Regions from separate parts of the Streptomyces sp. NPDC048637 genome, predicted to be linked through region 1. Evidence: predicted binding sites of a transcription regulator. Region 1 holds the regulator's gene; the other holds the start of a gene.
The links. Region 1 encodes HrcA, which represses chaperone genes, less so after heat shock. Its sites were predicted from a motif close to TTNGCACTCNGNNNNNCNGAGTGCNAA; they were not measured.
Positions count from the first base shown of each region.

Region 1 (6,105 bases):
GGGAGACGCTGCTGTGTGTCACCGACGGGGTGACCGAGCGGCGCTCGGGGCGGCGGCTCTTCGACGACGAGGACGGACTGGCCACCGCGCTCGCCGCGGGCGCCGGCCTGGGTGCCACCGCCCTCGCGGACCACATCCGCAGCACCGTCCACGCCTTCGGCCCCACCCCGCCCGACGACGACCTGGCCCTGCTGGTCCTGCAGGCCTCGGGGCACGGGGTGTCCTGAGGCACAGCGGCGCCGGACGGGTACCGCCCCGCCATGACGGACAATGGTTCCCATGCCTTCCGCACTGCCTGATGGTGAGCCGATGCCCGAGGACGGGGCGCTGCCCGGTCATACGCCGGCCGATGCCGCCGGACGCCCCCTCGGCTTCTATCTGCATGTGCCCTACTGCGCGACCCGCTGCGGCTACTGCGACTTCAACACCTACACCGCGAGCGAGCTGCGCGGTTCCGGCGGCGCACTGGCCTCGCGGGACAACTACGCCGACACCGTCGTGGAGGAGATCCGGCTGGCCCGCAAGGTGCTGGGCGACGATCCGCGCCCGGTCGAGACGGTCTTCGTCGGCGGGGGCACCCCGACCCTGCTGCCCGCCGCCGATCTCGGCCGGATGCTGGCCGCGATCCGCGAGGAATTCGGCCTCGCGGATGGCGCGGAGATCACCACCGAGGCCAACCCGGAGTCCGTCGGCCCCCGCTACCTCGACGAACTGCGCGCGGGCGGCTTCAACCGCGTCTCCTTCGGCATGCAGAGCGCCCGGCAGCACGTCCTGAAGATCCTCGACCGTACGCACACCCCGGGCCGCCCCGAGGCCTGTGTCGCCGAGGCCCGCGCGGCCGGCTTCGCGCACGTCAACCTCGATCTGATCTACGGCACCCCGGGCGAGACCGACGACGACTGGCGGGCCTCCCTCGACGCCGCGATCGGCGCCGGCCCCGACCATGTCTCCGCCTACGCCCTGATCGTCGAGGAGGGCACCCAGCTGGCCCGCCGGATCCGCCGCGGCGAGGTCCCGATGACCGACGACGATGTGCACGCCGACCGCTACCTCATCACCGACGAACGCCTCGCCGCGGCCGGTTTCACCTGGTACGAGGTCTCCAACTGGGCGACCACCGACGCCGCCCGCTGCCGCCACAACGAGCTCTACTGGACCGGCGCCGACTGGTGGGGCGCCGGCCCCGGCGCCCACAGCCACGTCGGCGGCGTCCGCTGGTGGAACGTCAAACACCCCGGTGCCTACGCCCAGGCCCTCAGCGAGGGCCGCTCCCCGGGCGCCGGCCGGGAGCTCCTGTCGGCCGAGGACCGCCGGGTCGAACGCATCCTCCTGGAGCTGCGGCTGGCCGACGGCTGCCCGCTGGACATCCTCGCCCCGGCGGGCGCGCGGGCGGCGGCGCGGGCGCTGGCGGACGGGCTGCTGGCGGCCGCTCCGTACGAGGCGGGCCGGGCCGTGCTGACGCTCCGGGGACGGCTGCTGGCGGACGCGGTGGTGCGGGATCTGGTGGACTGAGAACGTGCAGTCCTCGAACGAGTGAACCGATGCGAAGGGCCTGTGGGCCCGCCTAGGCTGCTCCTAGCCTGTGCCGTATACACGGCGACGGGAAACGGAGGCCATGGAGATGACCGCTGTGGATGAACGCCGGATGACGGAGCTCTTCGAGAACCTTGAGGTTCCCGAGGGCATCAAGATGGAGCTCCTCCGGGGGGAAATCGTGATGATGGCAGGGCCTGATCTGGTCCACAACCGGATCGTTCGATCCGTGGCGCTGCAGCTTCCCAGCGACCGCTGGGAATGGCTGATGACCCAGGACATCGACATTCTGAGCGAGCAGAGTGAACCGGTGCCCGATCTCGTGGTGCTGAAAAGCGACGCCGGACCGGAGTCCGGGCGGCTGCTGCCGTCCGAAGTGGTCACGATGCTCGTCGAAGTCGTCTCCAAGAACAGCGTGGACCGGGACTACGGAATCAAGCGCTCGATCTACGCCGCGGGCAAGGTGCCCGCCTACCTGATCATCGATCCCATCGTGGCCCACTGCGTCCTGCTCACCGAACCTGTCGGCGGCGGTGATGAGGCCGACTACAGGGTCCAGCGGATCACCAAGTTCGGCGACTCCGTGCCGCTGGACCTGCTCGAGCTGGAGCTGGACACCGGCGAGTTCGGGACGCTCCCCGGGGTCAGGCCGCACCGCCGGCCGTGACGAAGTCGATCAACTCCTCCACCCTCCCCAGCAGCGCCGGCTCCAGGTCCTTGTAGGACCGCACGCAGGACAGGATCCGCTGCCAGGCGGCCCCCGTGTTCTCCGGCCAGCCCAGGGCCCGGCACACGCCCGTCTTCCAGTCCTGGCCGCGCGGGACGGACGGCCAGGCCGGGATGCCGACCGAGGACGGCTTCACCGCCTCCCAGACGTCGATGTAGGGGTGGCCCACCACCAGCGCATGATCACCGGTCACCTCGGCCGCGATACGGGACTCCTTCGAGCCGGGCACGAGATGGTCGACGAGGACGCCGAGGCGGGCGTCCGGGCCGGGGGCGAAGCCGCGGACGATCGCCGGCAGGTCGTCGATGCCCTCCAGGTACTCCACGACGACGCCCTCGATGCGCAGGTCGTCGCCCCACACCCGCTCCACCAGCTCGGCGTCGTGCCGGCCCTCCACATAGATGCGCCCGGCGCGGGCGACCCGCGCGCGGGCGCCGGGCACGGCCAGCGACCCGGACGCCGTACGCGCCGGAGCGGTGGCCGCCGGCCTGCCCTGGGGGCGTACGAGCGTGACCACCCGCCCCTCCAGGAGGAAGCCGCGAGGCTCCATGGGGAAGACGCGGTGCTTGCCGAAGCGGTCCTCCAGGGTGACCGTCGGGCCCTGTGCCGTCTTCTCGCAGCGGATCACCGCGCCGCAGAAACCCGAGGTGACCTCCTCGACGACCAGATCGGGATCGGCGGGTACCTCGGGCGCGGGGCGCTGCTTCTTCCACGGCGCGGTGAGGTCGGGGCTGTAGCGCTTGCTCTGCATGGGGGCCTGTCCGTCGGGTGAGCGGGCGGTGGTCAGGAGGGGGCGACGCCGAAGCGGGCGGCGAGGGCGTCCCGTTGGGCGCGGACGAAACGGGCGTCCACCACGGCGCCATGGCCGGGCACATACCGCGCGTGCTCGCCGCCGAGGGCCAGCAGCCGGTCCAGGGCGCCGGGCCACCGCTGCGGCAGCGCGTCCGGGCCCGCCTGGGGTTCGCCGGACTCCTCGACCAGATCGCCGCAGAAGACGATCTCCGGGGACCCGCCCCGGCCCGGTACCAGGACCGCCAGATCGTGGGCCGTGTGACCGGGACCGACATTGGCGAGCAGCACCTGCCGGTCGCCGAGCTCGACGGTCAGCTGGTCGTGGACGTGGTGGTGCGGGGCGACCAGCAGATCGGCGGCCTCGGCGGCCGCGTCGCGGTCGACGCCGTGCCGTATCGCGTCGTGCCGCAGCTCGTCTTTGCCGCGGCGCAGCAGCTCGCCCAGTCCGGCCGCGCCGAAAACCTCGACGCCCGCGAAGGCGGCGGTGCCCAGGACATGATCGAAATGGGGGTGGGTGAGCGCGATATGCGTCACTTCCCGGCCGAGCACACCGCGGATCGCGCGCCGCAGATCCGCGCCGTCGCGCAGGGTCGCTCCGGTGTCGACGATCATGACGCCGGCCGTCCCCGCGATCACCCCGATCGTCTCGTCCCACCTCGGCATCCGGCGTCTGGCGACACCGTCACCGAGCTGTTCCCAACCGGCCTCTTCCCAAGCACTGTGCATACCGAGACGCTAGCGCCATCGCGATAGCGTTGCCCGACAGATCGGCCGAACACGGTCATCGGGCGGGTGCTGTGCGCGGCTGCCCTTGCCGTGTCCGTGCTACTCGGCCGTACACTGGCTCCGGGTCTGGCACTCGGCCCGTGTGAGTGCCAGGAGAGTCGAGACGGCGGACGGCCGGACTGGAGGTGCGCGGGATGCTCAGCGAACGCAGGCTCGAAGTGCTGCGCGCCATCGTCCAGGATTATGTGGGGACGGAGGAGCCGGTCGGCTCCAAGGCCCTCACCGAACGCCATCAGCTCGGCGTCTCCCCGGCCACCATCCGCAACGACATGGCGGCCCTGGAGGACGAGGGTTTCATCGCCCAGCCGCACACGAGTGCCGGGCGGATCCCGACCGACAAGGGCTATCGCCTGTTCGTCGACAAGCTGGCCGGTGTGAAGCCGCTGTCCAGCCCGGAGCGGCGGGCGATCCAGAATTTCCTCGACGGCGCCGTCGACCTCGACGACGTGGTGGGCCGCACGGTCCGCCTGCTGGCGCAGCTGACCCGGCAGGTCGCGGTCGTGCAGTACCCGTCCCTGACCCGGTCCACGGTCCGGCATGTCGAGCTGCTGGCCCTGGCCCCGGCCCGGCTGATGCTGGTGCTGATCACGGACACCGGGCGGGTCGAGCAGCGGCTCATCGACTGCCAGGCACCGTTCGGCGAGACCTCCCTGGCGGATCTGCGGGCCCGGCTCAACAGCCGGGTCGTGGGGCGCCGGTTCGCGGATGTGCCGCAGTTGGTGCAGGATCTCCCGGAGTCCTTCGAGCAGGACGACCGCGGCACGGTCTCGACAGTGCTGGCGGTGTTGCTGGAAACTCTGGTGGAGGAGACCGAAGAGCGGCTGATGATCGGCGGTACCGCCAATCTCACGCGCTTCGGGCATGACTTCCCGCTGACCATCCGGCCGGTGCTGGAGGCCCTTGAGGAGCATGTGGTGATGCTCAAGCTGCTCGGGGAGGCCAAGGACTCGGGCATGACCGTACGTATCGGGCATGAGAATGCCCACGAAGGCCTGGCGTCCACATCGGTCGTCACGGTCGGCTACGGTTCGGGCGACGAGGCAGTCGCCAAACTCGGCGTGGTCGGACCGACCCGCATGGACTACCCCGGAACGATGGGAGCGGTACGCGCAGTGGCACGTTACGTCGGACAAATCCTCGCGGAGTCGTAAGTGGCCACGGATTACTACTCGGTCCTCGGCATCGGACGCGACGCCTCGCAGGACCAGATCAAGAAGGCCTTCCGTCGGCTGGCGCGCGAGCTGCACCCGGACGTGAACCCGGATCCCAAGACCCAGGAGCGGTTCAAGGAGATCAACGCCGCTTACGAGGTCCTCTCGGACCCGCAGAAGAAGCAGGTCTACGACCTCGGCGGCGACCCCCTCTCGCAGGCGGGCGGCGGTCAGGGCGCGGGCGGCTTCGGCGCCGGCTTCGGCAACTTCTCCGACATCATGGACGCGTTCTTCGGCACCGCGTCGCAGCGCGGGCCGCGCTCGCGCACCCGCCGCGGCCAGGACGCCATGATCCGGCTCGATGTCGAACTCAACGAAGCGGCCTTCGGCACGACCAAGGACCTCCAGGTCGACACCGCCGTCGTCTGTACGACGTGCAGCGGCGAGGGTGCGGCGCCGGGTACCTCGGCGCAGACCTGTGACATGTGCCGCGGCCGCGGTGAGGTCTCGCAGGTCACCCGGTCGTTCCTGGGCCAGGTCATGACCTCGCGGCCGTGCCCGCAGTGCCAGGGCTTCGGCACGGTCGTGCCGACGCCGTGCCACGAGTGCGCGGGCGACGGACGCATCCGCTCCCGCCGCACGCTGACCGTCAAGATCCCGGCCGGTGTCGACAACGGCACCCGCATCCAGCTCGCGGGCGAGGGCGAGGTCGGCCCCGGCGGCGGCCCCGCCGGTGATCTCTACGTGGAGATCCACGAGCTGCCGCACGCGGTCTTCCAGCGGCGCGGCGACGATCTGCACTGCACGGTCACCATCCCGATGACAGCGGCGGCGCTGGGCACGAAGTGCCCGCTGGAGACGCTGGACGGGGTGGAGGAGATCGATGTCCGGCCCGGTACCCAGTCCGGCCAGTCGATCCCGCTGCACCAGCGCGGTGTGACCCATCTGCGCGGCGGCGGCCGGGGCGACCTCATCGTCCATGTCGAGGTGCAGACGCCTTCCAAGCTCGACCCCGAGCAGGAGGAGGTGCTGCGGCGGCTGGCCAAGCTCCGCGGTGAGGAGCGGCCCACGGGGCAGTTCCAGCCGGGGCAGCAGGGGTTGTTCTCGCGTCTGAAG
Region 1 is NZ_JBEZHQ010000014.1:115,152-121,256, reverse strand. Features, by position in the region: gene AB0C46_RS19690 (ATP-binding SpoIIE family protein phosphatase) at 1-227, shown strand, start outside; gene hemW (radical SAM family heme chaperone HemW) at 280-1,512, shown strand; gene AB0C46_RS19680 (Uma2 family endonuclease) at 1,616-2,200, shown strand; gene AB0C46_RS19675 (DUF3097 domain-containing protein) at 2,178-3,011, opposite strand; gene AB0C46_RS19670 (MBL fold metallo-hydrolase) at 3,044-3,778, opposite strand; gene hrcA (heat-inducible transcriptional repressor HrcA) at 3,973-4,989, shown strand; gene dnaJ (molecular chaperone DnaJ) at 4,990-6,105, shown strand, end outside.

Region 2 (6,105 bases), on a different contig from region 1:
TTCTTCCGCCGCGACGCTGCGTGCGGATGCCCTCGTCGTCGGCGTGGCCAAGGGCGCCAAGCCCCGCGCAGCGGACCCCGCCCGCCGCAGGCGCAACGGCGAGAAACAACCACGGCGGGACAGGCGAAAACGTGGGGCCGAGGCAAAGCGCAGCGGACCGGCGGGACAGGCGAAAACGTGGGAAAATTACGCCGGCTCACGCCGGCGCTGCGCACGGTCGCTGATCCGCAAGAGCAAGGCCACCATCACCCAGTTCGCGACGAGGGACGAGCCCCCCTTGGCCAGGAACGGCAGGGCCTTGCCCGTGAGGGGGATCAGGCCGGTGACGCCGCCGGCGACGATGAAGACCTGGAGCAGGAGCGCGCCGGAGAGGCCGACCGCGAGCAGCTTGCCGAAGGGGTCGCGGGCGCTCAGCCCCACTCGCAGGCCGCGCTGTGCCAGCAGGACGTACAGCATGATCATGGCCATCACCCCGGCCAGTCCGAGCTCCTCGCCGACGGTGGTGAGGATGAAGTCGCTGTTGCCGGCGAAGCCGACCAGCTCGGGACGGCCCTGGCCGAGTCCGGTGCCGGTGATGCCGCCGCTGCCGAAGCTGAAAAGCGCCTCGCCGAGCTGGTTGGACATGTGCTCCGCCTGGCCCTCCTTGGTGAACGCCCGCATCGGGTCGAGCCAGGCGGTGACCCGGCCGTGGACATGCGGTTCGAGGGAGCCGACCACGGCCGCGCCGACGGTGGCCATCAGCAGACCGCACACCACCCAGCTGATGCGGTCGGTGGCCATGTAGAGCATGATCACGAAGACGCCGAAGAAGATCAGCGAGGTGCCCAGGTCCCGTTCGAAGATCAGCACCAGCAGGCTGATCGCCCAGATGGTGAAGATCGGCGCGAGCTGCCGTCCCGGGGGCAGCTGGATGCCCAGGGCGCGGCGGCCGGCCAGGGCCAGTGCATCGCGGTTGACGGTGAGATAGCCCGCGAAGAACACCGAGATCATGATCTTCACGAACTCACCGGGCTGCAGCGACAGCGGTCCCAGCAGGATCCAGCGCTTGGCGCCGTACATATCGGCGCCGAAGAAGGCCGGCGCCATCAGCAGCACCAGCGCGACCACCATCGTCAGATAGATGTAGCGCTGCAGAATGCGGTGATCGCGCAGTATCAGGAGGATGGCGATGCAGACCGCCACACCGATCGCCGTCCACACCAGCTGGCCGTTGGCTGCCTGGGCCGTCTTCAGCCGGGGCGACTGTGCGTAGGTGATGTCCAGGCGGTGCAGCAGCACCAGGCCGATCCCGGTCAGCAGGGTCGCCACCGGCAGGATCAGCGGATCGGCGCGGGGTGCGAAGCGGCGCAGGACCAGGTGCGGGACCAGCGCCATGAGGAACATGCTGACGGCGAAGCCGGCCAGTCCGATGGTCAGCCGGCCGTGCATCGACAGGCCGGTGTAGGCGTAGCCGAAGACCGCGATCAGGACGACGAGGGCGAGCAGCCGTGCCTCGGTCCGCCGGCGGTCCGGCGCCCGGGCCAGCGCGGCAAACGTCATGGTGCGTTCGACATCGCGCTCCGGAACCCTGACCCTCCGGGGAACTCTGGTCGGTGCACGCACGGGTTTCCTCCGCCATTGATCGTCAAGGCCACCGGCCGGCCGGGAACGGGCCCGGTTCGTCGGCCCGGCAGTCGGGGAGGTAGACGAGGCAGCCGCTGGCGTGGTTGCGAGGGAAGGAGAAGGTGTGTCCGATTTGGCGGGAAGCTGCCCGGTGGATGCCTCGTCACCCGCCCCGCCCCCCTGTGGAGGCCATGATCGCCGAATGCGGGCGGCCGGCAAACCCCGGCTCCGTACGGCCGGTCAACGCACCGCGGGGGAAGAGCCCCCGCCGCGCTGGCACTCCGCTTGACCGAGTGCTAACCGCGTCATAGTCTCGGCGTTGGCACTCTCCAGTGGTGAGTGCCAGAACACAGCGACGGGCAGGTCCGGCACCCGCGACGACGGATCCACCTGGTCGCCACCTCAGACAGTTAACCCCGTGAGATCTCCGAAGGGGGAGGTCGGATCGTGACGACCACCAGCTCCAAGGTTGCCATCAAGCCGCTTGAGGACCGCATTGTGGTCCAGCCGCTCGACGCCGAGCAGACCACGGCCTCGGGCCTGGTCATTCCGGACACCGCCAAGGAGAAGCCCCAGGAGGGCGTTGTCCTGGCCGTGGGCCCGGGCCGTGTCGAGGACGGCAAGCGCGTCGAGCTCGACGTCACCGTCGGCGACGTCGTTCTCTACAGCAAGTACGGCGGCACCGAGGTGAAGTACAACAACGAGGACTACCTCGTTCTCTCGGCTCGCGACGTTCTCGCGATCGTCGAGAAGTAAGTCACCCAGTTTTGCCGTGATCTGCGCCCCTGGTTCCCGCGTCTAAACAACCCGGGGCAGGGGCGCAGTTCGTTTGAGCGACAGCGGTCCCCACGCCGTGGCCGAGGATCGCAATGAGAGGACTTGAAGCAACCGATGGCGAAGATCCTGAAGTTCGACGAGGACGCCCGTCGCGCCCTTGAGCGCGGCGTCAACAAGCTTGCCGACACGGTCAAGGTGACGATCGGCCCCAAGGGCCGCAACGTCGTCATCGACAAGAAGTTCGGCGCGCCGACGATCACCAACGACGGTGTCACCATCGCCCGTGAGGTCGAGGTCGACGACCCGTACGAGAACCTGGGCGCCCAGCTCGTCAAGGAGGTGGCGACCAAGACCAACGACATCGCGGGTGACGGCACCACCACCGCCACCGTGCTGGCCCAGGCGCTGGTCCGCGAAGGCCTGCGCAACGTCGCCGCCGGCGCCTCCCCCGCCGCCCTGAAGAAGGGCATCGACGCCGCCGTCAAGGCCGTGTCCGAGGAGCTCCTCGCGACCGCCCGCCCGATCGACGACAAGTCCGACATCGCTGCCGTGGCCGGCCTGTCCGCGCAGGACAAGCAGGTCGGCGAGCTCATCGCCGAGGCGATGGACAAGGTCGGCAAGGACGGTGTCATCACCGTCGAGGAGTCCAACACCTTCGGTCTGGAGCTGGACTTCACCGAGGGCATGGCCTTCGACAAGGGCTACCTCTCGCCGTACATGGTCACCGACCAGGAGCGTATGGAGGCCGTCCTCGAGGACCCGTACATCCTGATCCACCAGGGCAAGATCGCCTCGATCCAGGACCTGCTGCCGCTGCTGGAGAAGGTCATCCAGGCCGGTGCCTCCAAGCCGCTGCTGATCATCGCCGAGGACGTCGAGGGCGAGGCCCTGTCGACCCTCGTCGTCAACAAGATCCGTGGCACCTTCAACGCCGTGGCCGTCAAGGCCCCCGGCTTCGGTGACCGCCGCAAGGCGATGCTCGGCGACATGGCCACCCTCACCGGTGCGACCGTCATCGCCGAAGAGGTCGGCCTCAAGCTCGACCAGGCCGGTCTCGACGTGCTCGGCACCGCGCGCCGCGTGACCGTCACCAAGGACGACACCACCATCGTCGACGGTGGCGGCAACTCCGAGGACGTCGTCGGCCGCGTCAACCAGATCAAGGCCGAGATCGAGTCCACCGACTCGGACTGGGACCGCGAGAAGCTCCAGGAGCGCCTCGCCAAGCTCGCCGGTGGCGTCTGCGTCATCCGCGTGGGTGCGGCCACCGAGGTCGAGCTCAAGGAGAAGAAGCACCGTCTGGAGGACGCCATCTCCGCGACCCGCGCCGCGGTCGAGGAGGGCATCGTCTCCGGTGGTGGCTCCGCCCTGGTGCACGCCGCCAAGGTGCTGGAGGGCTCGCTCGGCAAGGAGGGCGACGAGGCCACCGGTGTCGCCGTCGTCCGTCGCGCCGTCGTCGAGCCGCTGCGCTGGATCGCGGAGAACGCGGGCCTGGAGGGCTACGTCATCACCGCGAAGGTCGCCGAGCAGGACAAGGGCAACGGCTTCAACGCCGCCACCGGCGAGTACGGCGACCTGGTCAAGGCCGGCGTCATCGACCCGGTCAAGGTCACCCGCTCCGCCCTGGAGAACGCCGCCTCGATCGCTTCGCTGCTCCTGACGACCGAGACCCTGGTCGTCGAGAAGCCCGCGGAGGAGGAGCCGGAGGCCGGTCACGGTCACGGCCACGCGCACTGACGTGAGCCGCCGCGCTCGCTGACGTGAGCCGTCGGCTCGGCTGACGCGCTTCGTCGGCTCGCTTCACCTGAGACCCGGGTCCCGCTGTGGCGGGGGCCGGGTCTTCGGGTTTTCCGGGGGCGGGGATCCCGGCGCCCGCCAGTTAAGGGCGGGTGACGGGCTACCCGCCGCCGGGGCCCGGCTCCCCGCCCCCGGAAGCCCGGCTCACGCCGAGTGGTGCAGATCCTCCGGCCGTACGGGGGTGCGGAACGGGTGGCCCCGGCCGTAGCGTTCGAGTTCGTCGAGGGCGTGGTCGGCCAGGCGGTGGAGTTCGGTGCCCAGTGACCCCGCCACATGCGGGGTCAGCAGGACGTTCGGGAGGTCGTACAACGGGGAGCCGGGGGGCGGGAGTTCGGGCTCGGTGACGTCGAGGACGGCGTGCAGGCGGCCGGTGACCAGTTCGGGGAGCAGGGCCGTCTCGTCGACCAGTGAGCCGCGGGCGGTGTTGATCAGGGTCGCGCCGTCGGGCATCAGGGCCAGTTCGCGGGCGCCGAGCAGATGGCGGGTGGCGGGCAGCTGCGGGGCGTGCACGGTGACGATGTCGCTGTCGGTGCAGAGGGCGTCGAGGGGGACCGGGGCCGCGCCGAGCCGGGTGGCCTCGGCGGCGTCCACGTACGGGTCGTACAGCAGTACGCGCAGGTCGAACGGGCGCAGCAGCTCGATGACGCGGCGGCCGATGCGGGAGGCGCCGATGACGCCGACGGTGCGGCGGTAGTTGCCTGACCCGGTGAGTTCGTGCAGCCAGTCGTGGGGTGCCCGCAGGCCGCGGTAGCGGTGGGCGGAGTGCAGTACGCGCTTGTTGGCGAAGAGGATCGCGGCGAGGGTGTATTCGGCGACCGGGAGGGCGTTGGCGGCGGCGGCCGAGGAGACGGCGATACCGCGGTCCCAGCAGGCGTCGGTGAGGTGGTGCTTGACCGATCCGGCGGCGTGGACGACGGCCCGCAGCCGGGGAGCCGCCGCCAGGACCCGGTCGGTGAGGGGCGGCGCGCCCCAGCAGGTGAGCAGCACCTCGGCGTCGGCGAGGGCGGCGGCGACCTCGGGGGCGGGGTCGGCCAGGTCGTGGGCGACGAGTCCGGAGTCGGTACGGGCGAGGGCCGCGAGGCGGGTGTGGTGGCGGGCGTCGAGGAGCCGGTCGGCGACGCCCGGTCCCATCGACAGCAGCAAGCGGGGCCGGACCGGCGGCACTTCCGCAGGTCCGGGGGGACTGTCAGAGGTGGGGTGCAGGGGGTGCATAGCGCCGAACGGTCCTCCTTCGCGGTTGCCCGCCGTGGCTCGGGCTCGGGGCTCGGGGCGCGTGGCCCATGGCTTGTGCCCTGTGGCTCGTGGCTCGTGAGCTGTGGCTTGTGGCCCGTGCCCGTGACCTATGGCTTGCGGCTCGTGGCGCGTCGCTTCCCGTCCCTGTGTGGCCGGTGCCGTTCCGTCGGGTGTGTCCAGTGCCGTTCCGTCGGGGACGGGCCTGTGGGTGCACCGCCCCGCACTCCACAGCCCGGCCCCACACACCAATCACGGCCATGACACCACCACGGCGCCGCACCGGCCACCCCCCCCTGCGAAGTGACCCGGCGTCAGCGGGGCCCGTACTTACGTCCCGTACGGGACGTAAGACCGCCCAGCACGCCACGGGGCGCCAGCTTCACGGCGCCCATCAGCGCCTTGTACCGCGGGTCCGGAATGGAGAGGGACTTACCCCGCGTCAGGTCCTTCATCGCGGCGTCGACCAGCTTGTCCGCGTCCAGCCACATCCAGCCGGGGATGTTGTCCGTGCCCATTCCGGCCCGCTGGTGGAACTCGGTCCGTACGAATCCCGGGCACAGCGCCATCAGCCGGACTCCGCTGCCCGCCAGATCCCGGGCGGCGCCCTGCGTGAACTGCACGACCCACGCCTTGCTCGCGCCGTACGTGCCGCGCGGCACGAACGCCGCCACCGACGCCACATTGACCACCGCGCCC
Region 2 is NZ_JBEZHQ010000074.1:7,677-13,781, reverse strand. Features, by position in the region: gene AB0C46_RS40220 (FtsW/RodA/SpoVE family cell cycle protein) at 187-1,539, opposite strand; gene groES (co-chaperone GroES) at 2,050-2,358, shown strand; gene groL (chaperonin GroEL) at 2,494-4,116, shown strand; gene AB0C46_RS40205 (hydroxyacid dehydrogenase) at 4,321-5,388, opposite strand; gene AB0C46_RS40200 (SDR family NAD(P)-dependent oxidoreductase) at 5,721-6,105, opposite strand, start outside.
Region 2: a site for HrcA is predicted at 1,876-1,902, ahead of groES (co-chaperone GroES). Genes of this name have one in related genera too.